Regions from separate parts of the Neobacillus sp. NPDC093182 genome, predicted to be linked through region 2. Evidence: a T-box and tRNA genes for the amino acid it is inferred to sense, from the RefSeq annotation. Region 2 holds a T-box; the other holds one or more tRNA genes.

Region 1 (8,099 bases), on a different contig from region 2:
CGACTAATCCCATTGCTTTCAAAGCGGATAATGCTTCACGTATAGCTGACCTGCTTACTTGAAAGTTTTCTGCCAGCTGCTGCACAGATTCAAGTTTACTCCCAGGCGGCAGTTGTCCACTGCGAATCATCTCCTGCAGAGCTTCGGTTACTTCCTCATATATTTTTTTGGGTTTTATTTGTTTATATTCCAAGCCGTCCACCTCAGTCCGATTGATATTTATATTATACATGAAAAGTGCAATAGCGCTTGCCGTTAACTCCTCGGCTGGGGTAGTTCCAAGACGTTCCCCTTGACATCTCATTCAAAAAAACTTATGGTTATCTTCGGTAACAGTTATCCATGGTAACTACTTTGTGCAGGAGGGTGAGACAGAATTGGAAGGTATTTTTCAGCGTTATTTAAGTCTGTATAGAGCACTTATAACTAAATTGAATGAACTAATGAGTCCTTATGAGCTTTCTTACTCTTTATGGCAAGTTATTTTTTATATAAAAAACAATGGACCTTCGACACTTGTAGATATTGCAAATCATTATAATGTAGAAAAACCTACCATCACGAGGAGAGTTCAACGTTTGGAAGATCTGCAACTGGTAAAGCAAATTCCGGGGATGGATAGGCGGGAAAAAGTCATTCAGTTAACAGAATTAGGAGAAGAGATTTACCAAACATGTAGAAAAAAAATAACGGATTTGGAAAATAGGGTTATGGAAGGTATCGCTAATGAAGATCAAATGATTACGTTTCAAACGCTTCCTAAGATACAGGAAAATATTATGGAAGGCGAGGGAAGCAAAAGTGAGTAAACCTAAATTATGGACAAAGGATTTTATTATTGTATCCAGCGTCAATTTTTTGTTAACGTTAGTCTTTTATTTATTAATCGTGATTATAGGTGTGTATGCGGTAGAGGAATATCATGCTTCTACAAGCCAGGCCGGGCTTGTTACAGGGATTTTTATTGTTGGGACATTAATTGGGCGTCTGTTTATTGGCCGTAGTATCGATTCAATTGGCCGTAAAAGAACGTTGTTCATTGGATTAATTCTTTATATTTTAACAACGTCTTTGTATTTTATCCATTTGGGTATCACCTTCCTGCTTATTACCCGTTTATTACATGGTATTACTCTGGGAATCGCAAGCACAGCAACAGGAACGATTGTGGCGCAGATTATTCCAAAAAGACGAAAAGGTGAAGGTATCGGCTATTACAGTATGAGTTCCACATTGTCTACAGCAATCGGACCGTTCATTGGACTATATATGAGCCAGCATACAAGTACTACATTAATTTTTAGTCTCTGTCTGGCTTTAGGAATCCTCAGTTTGATCACGGCATTTTTTGTGAATGTGCCGGCATTGGAAGGATCAACAAAGACCACTGAAATAAAAGGAGTCAAACTCTCTCATTTTATTGAGCCAAAGGCAGTTCCGATTGCATTGATTACTTTAATTATAGGTTTCTGTTACTCTAGTGTTCTTTCTTTTATTAATTTCTATGCACTTGAGATTGACCTGGTTAGTGCAGCAAGTTTCTTCTTCCTTGTGTATTCAATAGCGGTATTGATTTCGCGTCCATTTACAGGCCGTTTAATGGACGTGAAAGGGGCAAACTATGTGATGTATCCGGCATTTGTTCTCTTTACAGCTGGAATGCTGCTTTTGGGTTCAGCCCACAGCAGCATCACTTTGTTATTAGCCGGTATACTTATTGGTCTCGGATTTGGGAATATGCAGTCATGCACTCAAGCAATCGCTGTTAAGCTGACACCTCCTCAGCGTATGGGACTGGCAACGTCGACTTTCTTTATATTTCTTGACGCTGGGCTTGGATTCGGTCCTTATTTGCTTGGATTCTTCCTGCCATTTACGAGCTATAGTACTCTTTATATGATTTTAGGCGTTGTAGTGTTGGTATCTTCTGGTCTTTACTTTTTACTATACGGAAAGAAAGAAAGGGCTAGTATCAATGCTTTAGCTCGATAATAAATTTGAAGGGACATCTTGTATAAGAGATGTTCCTTCTTTATTAGAAAGGAAATCGAATCAGAAAAATGAAGCAAAAGAGGAAATATAAGTAAATTGTAGAATAATGCATATAGGAACTTTATTGAAGAGAAAACAAAAAGGTTTATAGAGAATGGTAAAGGGGGGAACACATTTATGATTCCAAAAATAGATCCCATTTCAATCACCACAATAAAAGAAAGAAGTGTGGATTCCATCGTCGATTGGTTCGATCAGCATAAACAATCATTCTATACGCTTGGTTTGTCCTATCTTAGTAATCAGCATCAAATGGAAGAGCTCTTTTACCGGTCCATTATTAAAGTCCACAAGCAATTGCCTCAATTTAAAAGTGAAACATCATTCGAAATGTGGGTTACATCCATATTCATACATACCTGTCGAGAGCTTGCTGTGGATAGAAGTTTGCTGGCTAGAGTGGAAACTGAACCTCGTCAGGATATATATAAAGCTCTAGATCAATTGAAAGTGAACGAGAAAGAAGCGATTGTCCTCACCTATGTAAAGGGAATTCCAAAGGAGGAAGTCGCACATCTTCTCCAAGTTTCCGTGGAAAAGATGAAAGACCTTTTGTTTACCGGAATCCAATCACTTAGAAACGAAATGGGGGACGGAACAACTTATAATGGCTGTAAGGAGTATCATAAGGATTACATTGATTATTTAGAAAGAACGCTGGACCGGCCGAGAAAGATTGATTTAGAGAAACATCTTTATCATTGTGAAAATTGTCAGGAGGATTTAGCAGCCTTTCAGGAGGTCATGGTAACCAGGTTAAATCTCACTGATAGGCTGGAAGATTTACATGTTCCTTCAGTTTTAATAGAGAGCATCAGAGATAGGCTGGCAGAAAAGGAAAAGAATAGACAACAGAAGAACAAGAAACGTTTAAGAAAAGGACTCATTTTTGCATGTGTATTCGCATTATTAATGAGTATAGAAGTTTTTACAGGGGTGTTTTCAAACCTCTACTATACATGGACCGAAGAGGATCACGAATTGCGTGCCTTTCTTCAACAGGACCTGGGGGAAACCCTGAACCTTGAAGCAGAAAGCAGCGGGATCAAAATAAAGATAAAAAGTGCGATTGCTGATGAAGTCCAGACGCTTATTTTTTATGAGATAGAGGATACAGATGAGGACAATCAATATGCAATCGACAATTTTGAAGGGGTTTTTGTGGAAAACCAACATGTAATCATGAACGGTGAAGGATATCTAGGCTACTATCCTCCCGACCTTGAATCGGATCTAAATAACAAAGAAAAAAACGTGTATCAAGGGAAGATTAGTCTGCTTCCACTCACAAAAGAAAACGGGACAATCAAACTGAAGATCGCAAAGCTTCAGAAATTGAATCGTGATTCCGGTGACCCTTATGGCTTTAGGGCTTACGAGAACATGGAGTATGAAACAGGGGAATGGAACTTCGAGATTCCAGTAACCAAAAATCCTTCTGTCGAATATTCATTGGATGAAGAAACAGAAGTCGAGGGAATTCCGGTTCGATTTGATAAACTAACCATTGCTCCAACAGCGACGGTTCTGCACTATGGTATTAATAATGAACAACCGGAGAAGCGGATAGACAATCTTAATGTTGACATTCTGGAAGTAAACAATAAAAAAATGAAAGCTGATATGTATGGCAGATCTTTTTTAGAAACACATCAAGTCGGAAATTGGTTTACGTTTCAAAGACATTTTGATCCTCTTTTTGGAGAAAAGCCAAAGGAGGTAACCATTCAATTGGAATCCGTTCAGTTAACGTTTAATGACCAAAAAACCATCGAACTGGATGCTACTCAGGAATATCCTCAAACCTTTGAATATGCAGGAAGTACAATCTCCATTGACAAGGTCGAGGTTGGACAGCCCACCAAAGTTGTCATCAGCGATCATAAAATTGAAAATCGTGCATATGAGACGTTCCACTTCCAAATCATGGGTGAGGATGAAAATGATATTAGTTCAATGGAGATGAGTTCTGAAGGCGTACTTATTGATAAAAACGGGGTCGAATACGATATGAATGAACCTGTCCCATATGATGAAATCGAGCAACCCCGTCATTTCATTACAGTTCAAAGCACGGAGTTACAGAGTAACACCGCAGGAGAAAAAGTAATTCCTAAAAGGCTGGAGATTTATGGATATAATGCAACAAAGTATTTGGATAATGTTATAAAGATTTTGTTGGAATAACAGAGGTTCCCTAGCAAACAGATTAAATATTTCTATTAGTATCTTTGGCAGATTTTATTATTGCTATTCCCTTGATGGTGCCCATTTAATGTATTTGAAATTTATGTAAGGAAAAATTTTATTAATGGTATTTATACTTTTACGCTGGCATATCATTAAACAATGAAGGTCCCATCGGATGTTTTTTGTTTAATGATTTTTTCGACAAAAAATGCAAAATTCCCTTGACGATAGAGAAAAAACTTTGTAAGATAGTAACTGTGTTTAAGGTCATTATATTTTGTTAATAATTATTTTTGTGCGGGTGTAGTTTAGTGGTAAAACCTCAGCCTTCCAAGCTGATGTTGTGAGTTCGATTCTCATCACCCGCTCCATACATATTACCAAACGCAGTGTATCGTTACTAGAGAACGATGCATTGCGTTTTTTTATATTTTGGCATTTTTATTAGTCGGCGCTAATCGCTTCGGCTATATTGTAGTTTGCATCACCGCCATGAATTTGTGTAAACATCTTCATCAACGATTCTGTCAGTCTTTCAGCACTTTTCACCGCTGTAGAAGGCTGTAAGTAGATGATCTGCAGCGCATTTTTGGTTGTTACCGTTACCGGTGCTCTATTGGAATCTATAAAAGGACTTCCAAATGGTCCAAGCTCGTCCGATGAGACAATCAGATTTTCTAATGAATTTTTCCGGCCATTCAATCCTAAATATTCTTCTCCTGGCTTTGCAACTTCGATCCTTATCGGTCCCTCTAATTGATCGCTGTCATAAATACCAATCGGCACTTGATATTGCAGGGAGAAAAAGTTATTGATATCAATGGCACTTTGGACTGTGGTAAGATAATTCTGTTTCTGTACTCTGCGGTATAGAGCCTCTGCAGAATGGCGATAACGATTTGGGTCTTTGCCAAATGTTTTAAAGATACTGCGCCATTCCTGAATTCCTGGCAGCTCTGTTAGATTTTTATTTTCTAAATCAAAGTAAATCGACTCTTGAAAAAGCTGCAGTCTTCCTTTTACCATTTGTGGTGAATCGCCGACGGTAATATCTTTGTATTCGATGATTCCAAGCTTAAAATTAGGAATCTTGCTGATGATTTCTGACGAAAGCTGAATTTCCAATGATTCCACCTCCAAAATTTCATGAAAATAGTTTATCATAATGAGATGTGTACCGAAAAATTAACGGCTTACTATAGATCACTTTTAAAGGGAGGGAGGTTACCGAATGAATATTGACCAATTGAAGGAGGAAGTCATTGCGTATAGTAAAACGATTGGCATAGATAAAATTGGTTTTACCACGGCAGACCCTTTCACTGAGTTGAAAAACAGATTGATTCGCCAGCAAGAACTTGGGTATCAATCCGGCTTTGAAGAACCGGATATTGAAAAACGGGTTACACCCGCATTGCATCTTCCAGAACCACGTTCCATTATTTCTATCGCTCTGGCCTATCCTTCGAAAATGAAGGTTCGTGTTGAAGGGAAAAAAGGCGAACGGAGAGGATTTTTTTCCCGTGCTTCATGGGGATTAGATTATCATCATATTTTACGAGATCGGTTAAAAAAGCTGGAGGAGTTTATTTTAGCAAAAGTCCCGGATGCTCGACTCAAATCAATGGTCGATACCGGAGAGCTTTCTGACCGTGCGGCTGCCGTGAGGGCTGGGATTGGCTGGAGCGGTAAAAACTGTGCGGTCATGACGCCGGAGTTTGGCTCTTACGTCTATCTTGGCGAAATGATTACCAGTATTCCTTTTGCTCCCGATTCACCGATGGAGGATCAATGCGGCTCCTGTACGGCTTGTATCGAAGCCTGCCCGACGGGAGCGCTGGTACAAGGCGGTCAAATTAATGCGCAGCGCTGTATCGCCTTTTTAACACAAACTAAATCCGTGATTCCTGAGGAATTTAGAGATAAGATTGGCAACCGGGTGTATGGCTGTGATTCCTGCCAGACTTCTTGTCCAGTCAATAAAGGGAAGGATTTTCACTTCCATGAGGAAATGGAGGCAGACCCCGAGATAGCCAAGCCATTACTGAGACCCATTTTAAAAATGAGCAATCGTGAATTTAAAAACAAATTTGGGTCAGCAGCAGGATCGTGGAGAGGAAAAAAGCCAATCCAGCGCAATGCCATCATCGCCCTGGCCCATTTCAAGGACGAAAGTGCTGTCCCTGATTTACTAGGTGTGTTAGAAAATGAAACTAGCTCTGTCCTAAAGGAAACCGCAGCCTGGGCTCTCGGGAAAATTGGCAGTCCAGAAGCAGTCGAAGCGCTGGAAAAGGCAGCGGCAACAGAAGCCGATTTCGAAGTGAAGAGTGAAATTGAAAAAAACTTACTAAAACTAAAGAACTAAATGAGCAGTGGACATTCTGTCTTTGCTCATTTTTTTTGATTAAATTTCCCTTATACACATATGTATGAAACAGAAGGGGGAGATGAAGGTGGATCAATCACTCCAAGAATTGTTTGATGGTCGAGTTGAACAATTTGTTTCAAAGAGTAAGAGGCAGTCTGGGAATTATGAAAAGGCCGAGCAGAAGCTAGAGTCTTTAGCAAAACGTTCAGCAGAAATCGTAAAGGTGAAGGCACGCGGGGATATTATCAATCAATCTGTGGACGGGGATTTTCAAACCGCGCTCTACCAGGTTCATTACCAATACCTGATTAGGCAAAAAGGAACGCTGTATCAAGAGGAAGAAGTAGAAGTACGAATGTGCAAGTTTTTTAAGAATGATTTGATTATGGATAAAGAAATGAATCCTTATGTGAAGCATCCTGAGTTGGAAATCACGGCAGTGGAGGCACAGGAAGAACGGATTAGTTACCGGTATAATCGCTTAAAAGCTGTTCAATATGCGGAACGCTGGTGGAATAGCTACAATCCGGCCTATAAGACGTTTGAAAACAACTGTACGAATTATATTTCGCAATGTCTTCACGCAGGCGGCGCGCCGATGAGAGGGTATCCGAACAGGGGAATAGGCTGGTGGCTCCAAAATAATAATTGGAGTTACAGCTGGACAGTGGCTCATTCGCTGCGGTTGTATTTGGCTAATTCGAAAAGCGGCTTAAGGGCAAGGGAAGTCAGCAGCCCAGATCAATTGTTATTGGGGGATGTCATCTGCTATGATTTCGAGGGAGATGGCCGTTATAACCATAACACGATCGTAACGGGTAAGGATGCATATGGAATGCCGCTCGTAAATGCAAATACGTATAACAGCCGTATGCGGTACTGGGCCTATGAAGATTCATCCGCCTACACGCCCAATATTAAATATAAATTTTTCACGATTGTGGCTGGTTAAGAAAATTTGTTTGGTATGTCGATAATGGTATAATGGTAAAAGAGTTTTTTTTATGAGGTGAGATTCTTGGCAATACATGTAGTACTATATCAGCCGCAAATACCTTCAAACACAGGAAACATTGCGAGAACCTGTGCTGGAACCGATACATCCTTACACTTGATTCGTCCATTAGGGTTTTCAACGGATGATAAAATGTTAAAGAGAGCGGGATTGGATTATTGGGAGTTCGTAAACATTGTTTATTATGATTCTCTCGATGACTTTTATCAGAAAAATGAAGGCGGAGAGTTTTTTTATATCACAAAATTCGGTGAGAAGGCTTATAGTTCCTTTGACTATAGCAATCGTGATAAAGATTATTTCTTCATTTTTGGCCGTGAAACGACCGGGCTGCCGAAAGATGTGATAGAAAATAATAAGGATGTCAGCCTGAGGATTCCGATGAACGACAATATTCGTTCCTTGAATTTATCGAACACCGCCGCGATTCTAATCTATGAAGCGTTGCGCCAGCAAGATTATGGCCATTTGAAA
Region 2 (8,099 bases):
TTTCTGGACCATTTTTTTTTATATATTCATCTGGATCAAGTCCATCTGACATCATAGCCACTTTAATCGCACAACCCGCGTCCATAAGCATATTTCCAGCTCTATAAGCCGCTTCAATTCCTGCTTTATCAGAATCAAAACAAATTGTAACAGACTGGGTATTTTGCCGAATAAGCGTAATGTGCTCTTCCGTTAAGGAAGTACCCATTGTTGCAATACCATTTTCTACACCAGACTTGTCGGCAGCAATTACATCTGCAAATCCTTCAAAAAGAACTGCTTGCTGTAATTTACGTATACTTGGTTTGGCCAAATGAAAATTATATAAAATTTTGCTTTTATTAAAGATTGCTGTTTCGGGACTATTTAAATACTTGGGCTCCTCTGCCCCTAAAGATCTCCCTGAAAAAGCAATACTGTTTCCATTTCGGTCAAAAATCGGAAACATAATTCGATCTCTGAAGCGATCAAAATAGGTTCCATCCCTATCTCGTTTGATAATCAACCCGGCTTTTTCCATTATTTCAGGAGAAAATTCCCTTTTGGTAAGGAATTTGTAAACAAAATCCCATGAATTCAAGGAATATCCAATTTGAAATTTATCAATCGATTCTCGGGTAAATCCTCTCTTCAGCAAATACTCAAAAGCATGTTGACCGTCTTTTGTATTTACCAGTAAGTGATGGTAAAATTTAGTTAACAGCTCATGTGCATCCAGCATTGACTGAAGTTCCGGAGAAACACTCTTCCCCTTCCCATTTACTGAGAAGTTTACTTGTAAGTCAATATTAGCCTTTTCAGCTAATTTAATGGCTGCTTCTAGAAATGAAATTCCTTCTAGCTCCATTAAAAATGAGAAAACATTTCCTCCCGCTCCACAGCCAAAGCAATGGTAAATTTGTTTATCGGATGAAACGGAAAATGATGGGGAGTTTTCTCCATGGAAAGGACATAATCCGAAGTAATTTCGCCCTTGTTTTTTCAGTTGAATATATTCACTAATAATTTCAACTATATCAACTGACTGACGAATTTGATTAATTTTTTCTTCGGCAATCCGTTCTGCCATGAAAACATCTCCATTGTACTTATTCTACAAAGAAATATAAATTCCTGCATTTTTCGACAAAATTTCTGTTTGTTGTTTCAAAAATTTTGAACGATCATCAGAATTGAAAGACTTTGGTCCTTTACCCTATACACCCCTTCTTCTTGCTTTAGCACTTAGATTGCGCAAGTCAAGAGCAGTTAGTATTCCGGATTCATCATATACAATCCCGTTTGGTGATGGTACATGTACTCCCTTTGGAAGTAATGTGGAGGCCAGTCCAATATCCTGTGTAACAGTAATATCCCCCTTTGCAGTATGATTCATGATGAATAAGTCCGCTGCTTCTTTTCTGGAATCAACATTTTACCATGTTGCATTACCATATGTAGTCTTATTGTCACAAGAAGCGATAAAAAGAACTTTCACGGAAAATGTAGAAGCACTTTCGACAATTTCCTCTTTAACTGGGCAGGAATCTGCATCTACAAAATAGTTGGAATGCCTTTTGTATAAGTAATAATTCTACATCATTCCGCATATTCCTTCTTTAAGATGCTAACTTTTTAGGAGCAGCCCCAAAAAGACTTATGTCGAATTTTTTTCTGTAGGTTCCCTTGACATCTAACAATAAATAGTTTATTCGTATACATGCAAGTCTAAACCTAAAAGATTCATTTTTATCACAATTTTTTATTATAGTACATTCTTTTATACATTTCCATAGTTTTTTATCTTAAATGAAAAACACATAATCTAAGATTATGTGTTAAGCTCTTCTTTTATGAAAGTAATTTAGAATAACATTTGCTGTCTCTTCAACTGCCTTATTGGTTACGTCAATAACTGGACAATTAATTCTATTTACTATCTTTTCAAAGAAGGTTAATTCATCACGAATTCTCTCAATATTTGCATAGCTGGCCTGATCATTTAGACCTAAAGAGATTAATCGTTCTCGCCTAATATTATTTAGTTTTTGCGGGCTGATTTTAAGTCCAAAGCATTTCTCTGCAGGTACCTTATACAGTTCTTCTGGCGGGTCAACCTCAGGAACAAGCGGTACATTTGCAACTTTTAAACGCTTCAAAGCTAAATATTGAGACAACGGAGTTTTTGACGTTCTAGACACTCCAATTAAAACGATATCAGCTTTTAGTATTCCTCTTGGGTCACGTCCATCATCATATTTAACGGCAAACTCAATAGCTTCTACTTTTTTAAAGTAATCCTCATCCAGTTTTCTTACGAGCCCTGGTTCACATAGGGGAGTTTTCCCGCTAAAAATTTGAATTTGATCCATAATTGGACCCATTAAATCTACTGCATATATTCCTGCTTCGTCTGCCTTTTCCTTCATATAGGCACGCATATCTGGTTTTACCAAAGTAAAAGCGATCATAGCGTGGTCCATCGTAACAAGTGAAACTACTTCATCAATATGTTCTTTGTCCTCAACATAAGGGAATCTTTTCAATGTCATTCCTGACCCATTAAATTGGCTGATTGCCGCTTTTGTAACTAACTCAGCTGTTTCCCCTACTGAATCAGATACTACATATATGACAGGCGTAATCATTCTTCGTTAACAGCTCCTCTGGAAAATCCTATTATTATCTTCACTCAATTATTGGGAAGTCAAATTATTATCCATTACCCAAGGCAACGAATGCTTTCGTAATATTTGTCTTCGTAATTCTCCCTATTACTTCATATCCCTTTTCAGACGGCCTAACGATAGGCAAAGCATCTATTTGTTTATCAATTAATAATTTGGCAACATCGATTAAATTGTCATCCATTTCACACATTGTAATATTTGGCATTCTAGTCATAATGATGTTAATTGGTAGTGCTGTAAGCTCTTGTTTGCCAATACTTGCTCTAAGAAGGTCCTTTCTAGATAACACACCAACCAAAAGAGAGTTTTGGTCTACAACAAATAATGTGCCTACATCCTCAAGGAACATTGTACAAATTGCATCGTACACCGAAACGTTTTCTTTTACTAGGACTGGGATGGAATTATAATCTCTTACACGTATTTTCTGGAGATTTTCAGTCAAAAGCTGAGTCCCGGATTTTCCAGTATAAAAATATCCTACACGCGGTCTAGCGTCTAAATATCCTGCCATTGTTAATATGGATAAATCTGGCCTTAACGTTGCTCGTGTCAAGTTTAGTTGTTCAGCAATGTTCTCCCCGGTTATCGGTCCATTATCCTTCACAATCTGAATGATCAGTTCTTGGCGTTTGGTCAGTTCTATTTTTCTCACCACCATCATTTAATCCATTATGCAGAGGGGCGGTACGGACCGCACCCTCAAAAGCTCAGATTAAAACATAATTTTTTCTTGAATAAAGGGAACTAATTCTGCGATTGGTACGCGTGTTTGTTCCATTGTGTCGCGGTCTCTGATGGTTACCATATGGTCTTCTTTTGAATCAAAATCATAGGTGATACAGAATGGTGTACCAATTTCGTCATGTCTTCTGTAACGTTTACCAATTGAACCTGCTTCATCATAGTCAACGGAGAAATGCTTGGCTAATGTTTGAAACACTTCTCTTGCTTCGTCCGAAAGCTTCTTAGACAATGGAAGAACGGCTGCTTTAAATGGTGCCAATGCAGGATGGAAGTGCATAACGGTTCTAGAAGTACCATCTTCGAGCTGTTCTTCGTCATAAGCATCGATTAAAAAGGCTAATGTTACCCGGTCCGCACCTAGAGAAGGCTCGATACAGAATGGAATATATCTTTCATTTGTCTCTGGGTCAATATAGTTAAAGTCCTCTCCAGAGAATTGCATATGCTGCTTTAAATCATAATCGGTTCTTGATGCTACTCCCCAAAGCTCGCCCCAGCCAAATGGGAATTTATATTCAAAATCGGTTGTCGCATTACTATAATGAGAAAGTTCATCCTCGGAATGGTCTCGAAGTCTTAAATTTTCTTTATTTAATCCTAATGAGTGAAGCCATTGCTCAGCAAAGTTCTTCCAATAATCAAACCATGTTAACTCTTCACCAGGCTTACAGAAAAACTCAAGCTCCATTTGTTCGAATTCACGAGTACGGAAAGTAAAGTTTCCAGGTGTGATCTCATTTCGGAAGCTTTTTCCGATTTGGGCAATTCCAAAAGGTAATTTTTTTCTCATTGTACGCTGGACATTTTTAAAGTTAACAAATATCCCTTGCGCTGTTTCAGGACGAAGGAAAATTTCATTGGTACTAGACTCTGTAACCCCTTGGAAGGTTTTAAACATTAAATTGAATTGGCGAATGCCGGTAAAATCATGACTCCCGCAGTCTGGGCAAGCGATATTATGTTCTTTTACCAACTCTTCCATTTTTTCAAACGGAAGTCCATCAACGACCATCTCTATTCCCTTTTCATCAAGAGCATTTTCAATTAACTTATCAGCACGATGTCTCGCTTTACAGTTTTTACAATCAATCATTGGATCATTGAAGTTACCGATATGACCAGAAGCTTCCCATGTTCTTGGGTTCATCAATATGCTTGCATCTAATCCGACATTGTAAGGAGACTCTTGCACAAACTTTTTCCACCAAGCTTGTTTAATGTTGTTTTTAAATTCTACTCCAAGTGGTCCGTAATCCCATGTATTTGCCAGACCACCGTAGATTTCTGAACCAGGAAAAATAAAACCTCTATGTTTCGCATGAGAAACAATTTGCTCCATTGATACTTTCATTTTCATTACTCCTCTTCAATAAAATAAAAAACTCTCGTCGCTATGCTTAATATAAGCATAGGGACGAGAGTTACCCGCGGTTCCACCCTATTTGCTGCTATACAGCAGCCTCTTTTATGTGTTGTACACATGATTTGCTCAAGAACGCCTTCCTTAGGTCCCTATACCCTAGCTCACACCATCCTAGGTTCGCTTTTACAGAGATTGCTAAGTACTCTTTTCCATCATAGCAACTATTTATTATTAAAACACATAATATCGAAATCTAAAATAAAAGTCAATAAGTCAACTATATTTCATTTCGAAATTTTTCCATAGATTGAAGAAATTTCTTTGTCTTAAGATATAGACCGGAATATTCTTCGTAGTACGCTGTTATAACCTGTTTTAACTCATCCTTTGTTTCTTGTTTTACGGAGATGTTTCCTAATCTCGAGAGGTCAAAATAATAAAATAGACGTAATAATTTTACAGATGATGGCGATAATTTATAATGGTATGGATCCTTTTCTAAACATCGGTGGCATATAAACCCGCCTTCCCGAATGGAAAAAGAAAAAAGTCCGTCTGTGCTGCCGCAAACGGAACATTGATTTAGAATTGGATGTAAGCCCAATACATTCAGCATTTTCATTTCATAGATATTCATCAGAATATCTGGATCATATCCTTCATTCAAATAATTGAGTGTTTGAAAAAGAAGTTCGAAATGAAATGGGTTTGGTTTTTTATCATCAGTACATTTATCAGTCAATTCAACGATATAACTAGCATAGGCAGTGAGGAATATATCTTCACCAATTCCGCGAAAGCTGGTAATCATTTCTCCCTGCTGTACACTGCCTAATCCAGTTCCTCTTTGGACCAAAAAATATCCGTGGGTGAAAAGCTGGGTAATGGAGGAAAGCCGGCTGTTAGGCTTTTTTGCTCCTCTAGCCATAACGCCGATCTTTCCCCATTCCCGTGTATATAACGTAATGATTTTATTGGTTTCACCATAATCTGTAGTTCTAATGACGATGCCTTCACACTTTTGGAGCATTTCTGTCACCATCCCGATACATTAGACAAACTTATGAAACGGGAAAATCCATTTGCGCTAGATCTTCATTCTGATTTCCGGGTATTTCTTGGTTTTCCTTCTCAAGCTCCTTATAGAGAAGATAAGTGTCAATATTGCCTGTCTGTAGGAATACTTTCCACGTAAAATCCATCATCGAAAACCCCACCTTTCATGATTTAGACTAGCCTTTTTAAGAATCCCAAACCTTACAATTATCATAGCCTGCCCAAGCAAAAATCATAAGACGAAAAATTTGTTAATGTTGTCCATGCATATTTCTATAGAAAAGGTAATATTTTAGTTAGGGTTTAGATAGTTAGTATTAATATTCATCTTCGTTAAAGCCATAATCGCGAAGCTGGGACATTTTATTCCGCCAATCCTTTTGAACTTTAACCCAAAGCTCTAAGAAAACTTTTGACCCTAAAAGATTTTCGATATCCACTCGGGCACGTTTTCCTATTTCCTTTAGCATACTCCCTTGTTTCCCAATAATAATGCCCTTTTGAGAATCTCTCTCCACAATAACGGTAGCCATGACATGAATGATATCCTTTCCGCCTCTTTCACGTTCCATCTTATCAAGAACGACGGCAAGAGAGTGAGGAATTTCTTCACGTGTTAAGTGCAGCGCTTTTTCTCTAATTAACTCGGTGATAATAAATCTTTCTGGGTGATCGGTTACCTGATCCGCCGGATAATACTGTGGTCCTTCAGGTAAATAGACTTTAATTTGTTCTAGTAAACGTTCCACATTATTTCCTTCAAGTGCTGAAATAGGAACAACTTCTTTAAAAGGATATTTTTCTTTATATGATTCAATTAGTGGCAGTAATTCGTCTGGGTGCATTTGATCAATTTTATTTATAACAAGGAAAATAGGTGTGTTGACGGTTTGGAATTTTTCAATAATAAATTCTTCCCCACGCCCAAACCCTTCCTCAGCATTTACCATAAATAGGATTAAATCAACCTCTTTTAATGTGTTCTGTGCAACTTTCATCATAAAGTCGCCTAGTTTATGCTTTGGCTTATGAATCCCTGGTGTGTCAATAAACACCATTTGGGTATCATCTAGCGTCAATACACCCTGAATTTTATTACGAGTTGTTTGTGGTTTATCACTCATAATCGCAATCTTCTGACCTATTACTCGATTTAGAAATGTTGATTTTCCTACATTAGGACGGCCAATAATTGAAATAAAACCTGATTTATAACCTTTATTATCATTACTCAGCATGTAAATCCTCCGGAGAAAAGGCACCTGGAAGTAATTCTGCTACCGTAATTTCTAAAATATCACCTTTAAGGTTGGTTAGTACGACCTTCATGTCTTGCGGACAAAGTTCCGAGATTACCTGCCGGCATGCCCCGCATGGCGAACAAGGACGGTCAGTATCAGCGACAACTGCAAGCATTGTAAAATCTCGATCACCTTCTGAATAAGCCTTGAACAATGCAGTACGTTCAGCGCAATTGCACATGCTATAAGCGGCATTTTCAATGTTACATCCATGATATATTTTTCCATCTGTTGTTAATAGTGCTGCTCCTACCCCAAATTTTGAATAAGGAACATAGGCTTTTTCTCTTGCTTTCTTTGATTCTTCGATTAAATTCTCGATGTTCAAAGTTCATTCTTCCCTTCCAGCAATAATCTGCTGCTTTCTTTATTTTACCCTAAAAATGTCACAAAATCATCACTTGCAGCGAAAAAGTAATATAAAAATTTGAATTTTCATAAAAATCAACTAATTTGCCTATTTCGGGCAAAGCTGATAAGTAATTGTACCGAAATCGCAATTCCATTTCAAATTAACCATCTAAAAAAATACGGTAAAAAGATCATGCTTCCAATTACTACTGCTATAATAGCATAAATAAAAACCGCTCCGGCTGCTATGTCTTTCGCTTGTTTAGCAAGTGGGTGGTAATCTTCCGTCACTAAATCGACTACACGCTCGATTGCTGTGTTGACTAATTCTAATGAGAAAATTCCACCTATTGCTACAATAACAAATAACCATTCAAGTTTACTAATTGAAAAGAAAATGGAACACACAATTACGAGTAATGAAACAAAAAAATGGATGCGCATATTTCTTTCAGACCAAAGGGCTGTCTTAATTCCGGTTAAGGCATGAGAAAAAGATCTCCATAAATGAACATGCTTATCTCGTGAGTCCATAAGCGTCTAAAATTTCCTTTTGTCGAGAGAACATTTTTTCTTCCTCTTCCTTTTCCATATGGTCATAGCCGAGAAGAT

What was found. The T-box of region 2 lies ahead of ACIQAA_RS02645 (glycine--tRNA ligase). A T-box ahead of a tRNA ligase gene usually reads a tRNA of that ligase, here a tRNA-Gly.
Region 1: it has a tRNA-Gly gene. The T-box ahead of ACIQAA_RS02645 (glycine--tRNA ligase) is inferred to sense a tRNA for this amino acid. The anticodon was not compared.

Annotation. Positions count from the first base shown of each region.
Region 1 covers NZ_JBIVOI010000006.1:27,011-35,109, forward strand. The annotation lists gene ACIQAA_RS12445 (FadR/GntR family transcriptional regulator) at 1-193, opposite strand, end outside; gene ACIQAA_RS12450 (MarR family winged helix-turn-helix transcriptional regulator) at 378-809, shown strand; gene ACIQAA_RS12455 (MFS transporter) at 802-1,992, shown strand; gene ACIQAA_RS12460 (sigma-70 family RNA polymerase sigma factor) at 2,170-4,239, shown strand; tRNA gene ACIQAA_RS12465 (tRNA-Gly) at 4,540-4,613, shown strand; gene ACIQAA_RS12470 (B3/B4 domain-containing protein) at 4,687-5,367, opposite strand; gene queG (tRNA epoxyqueuosine(34) reductase QueG) at 5,474-6,607, shown strand; gene ACIQAA_RS12480 (amidase domain-containing protein) at 6,696-7,562, shown strand; gene trmL (tRNA (uridine(34)/cytosine(34)/5-carboxymethylaminomethyluridine(34)-2'-O)-methyltransferase TrmL) at 7,629-8,099, shown strand, end outside.
Region 2 covers NZ_JBIVOI010000001.1:488,355-496,453, forward strand. The annotation lists gene dnaG (DNA primase) at 1-1,069, opposite strand, end outside; gene ACIQAA_RS02625 (DUF188 domain-containing protein) at 1,196-1,375, opposite strand; gene ACIQAA_RS02630 (hypothetical protein) at 1,374-1,544, shown strand; gene ACIQAA_RS02635 (pyruvate, water dikinase regulatory protein) at 1,818-2,627, opposite strand; gene ccpN (transcriptional regulator CcpN) at 2,695-3,333, opposite strand; gene ACIQAA_RS02645 (glycine--tRNA ligase) at 3,385-4,767, opposite strand; T-box leader at 4,824-5,004, opposite strand; gene recO (DNA repair protein RecO) at 5,057-5,809, opposite strand; gene ACIQAA_RS02655 (YqzL family protein) at 5,841-5,984, opposite strand; gene era (GTPase Era) at 6,153-7,073, opposite strand; gene ACIQAA_RS02665 (cytidine deaminase) at 7,063-7,464, opposite strand; gene ACIQAA_RS02670 (diacylglycerol kinase family protein) at 7,644-8,021, opposite strand; gene ybeY (rRNA maturation RNase YbeY) at 8,005-8,099, opposite strand, start outside.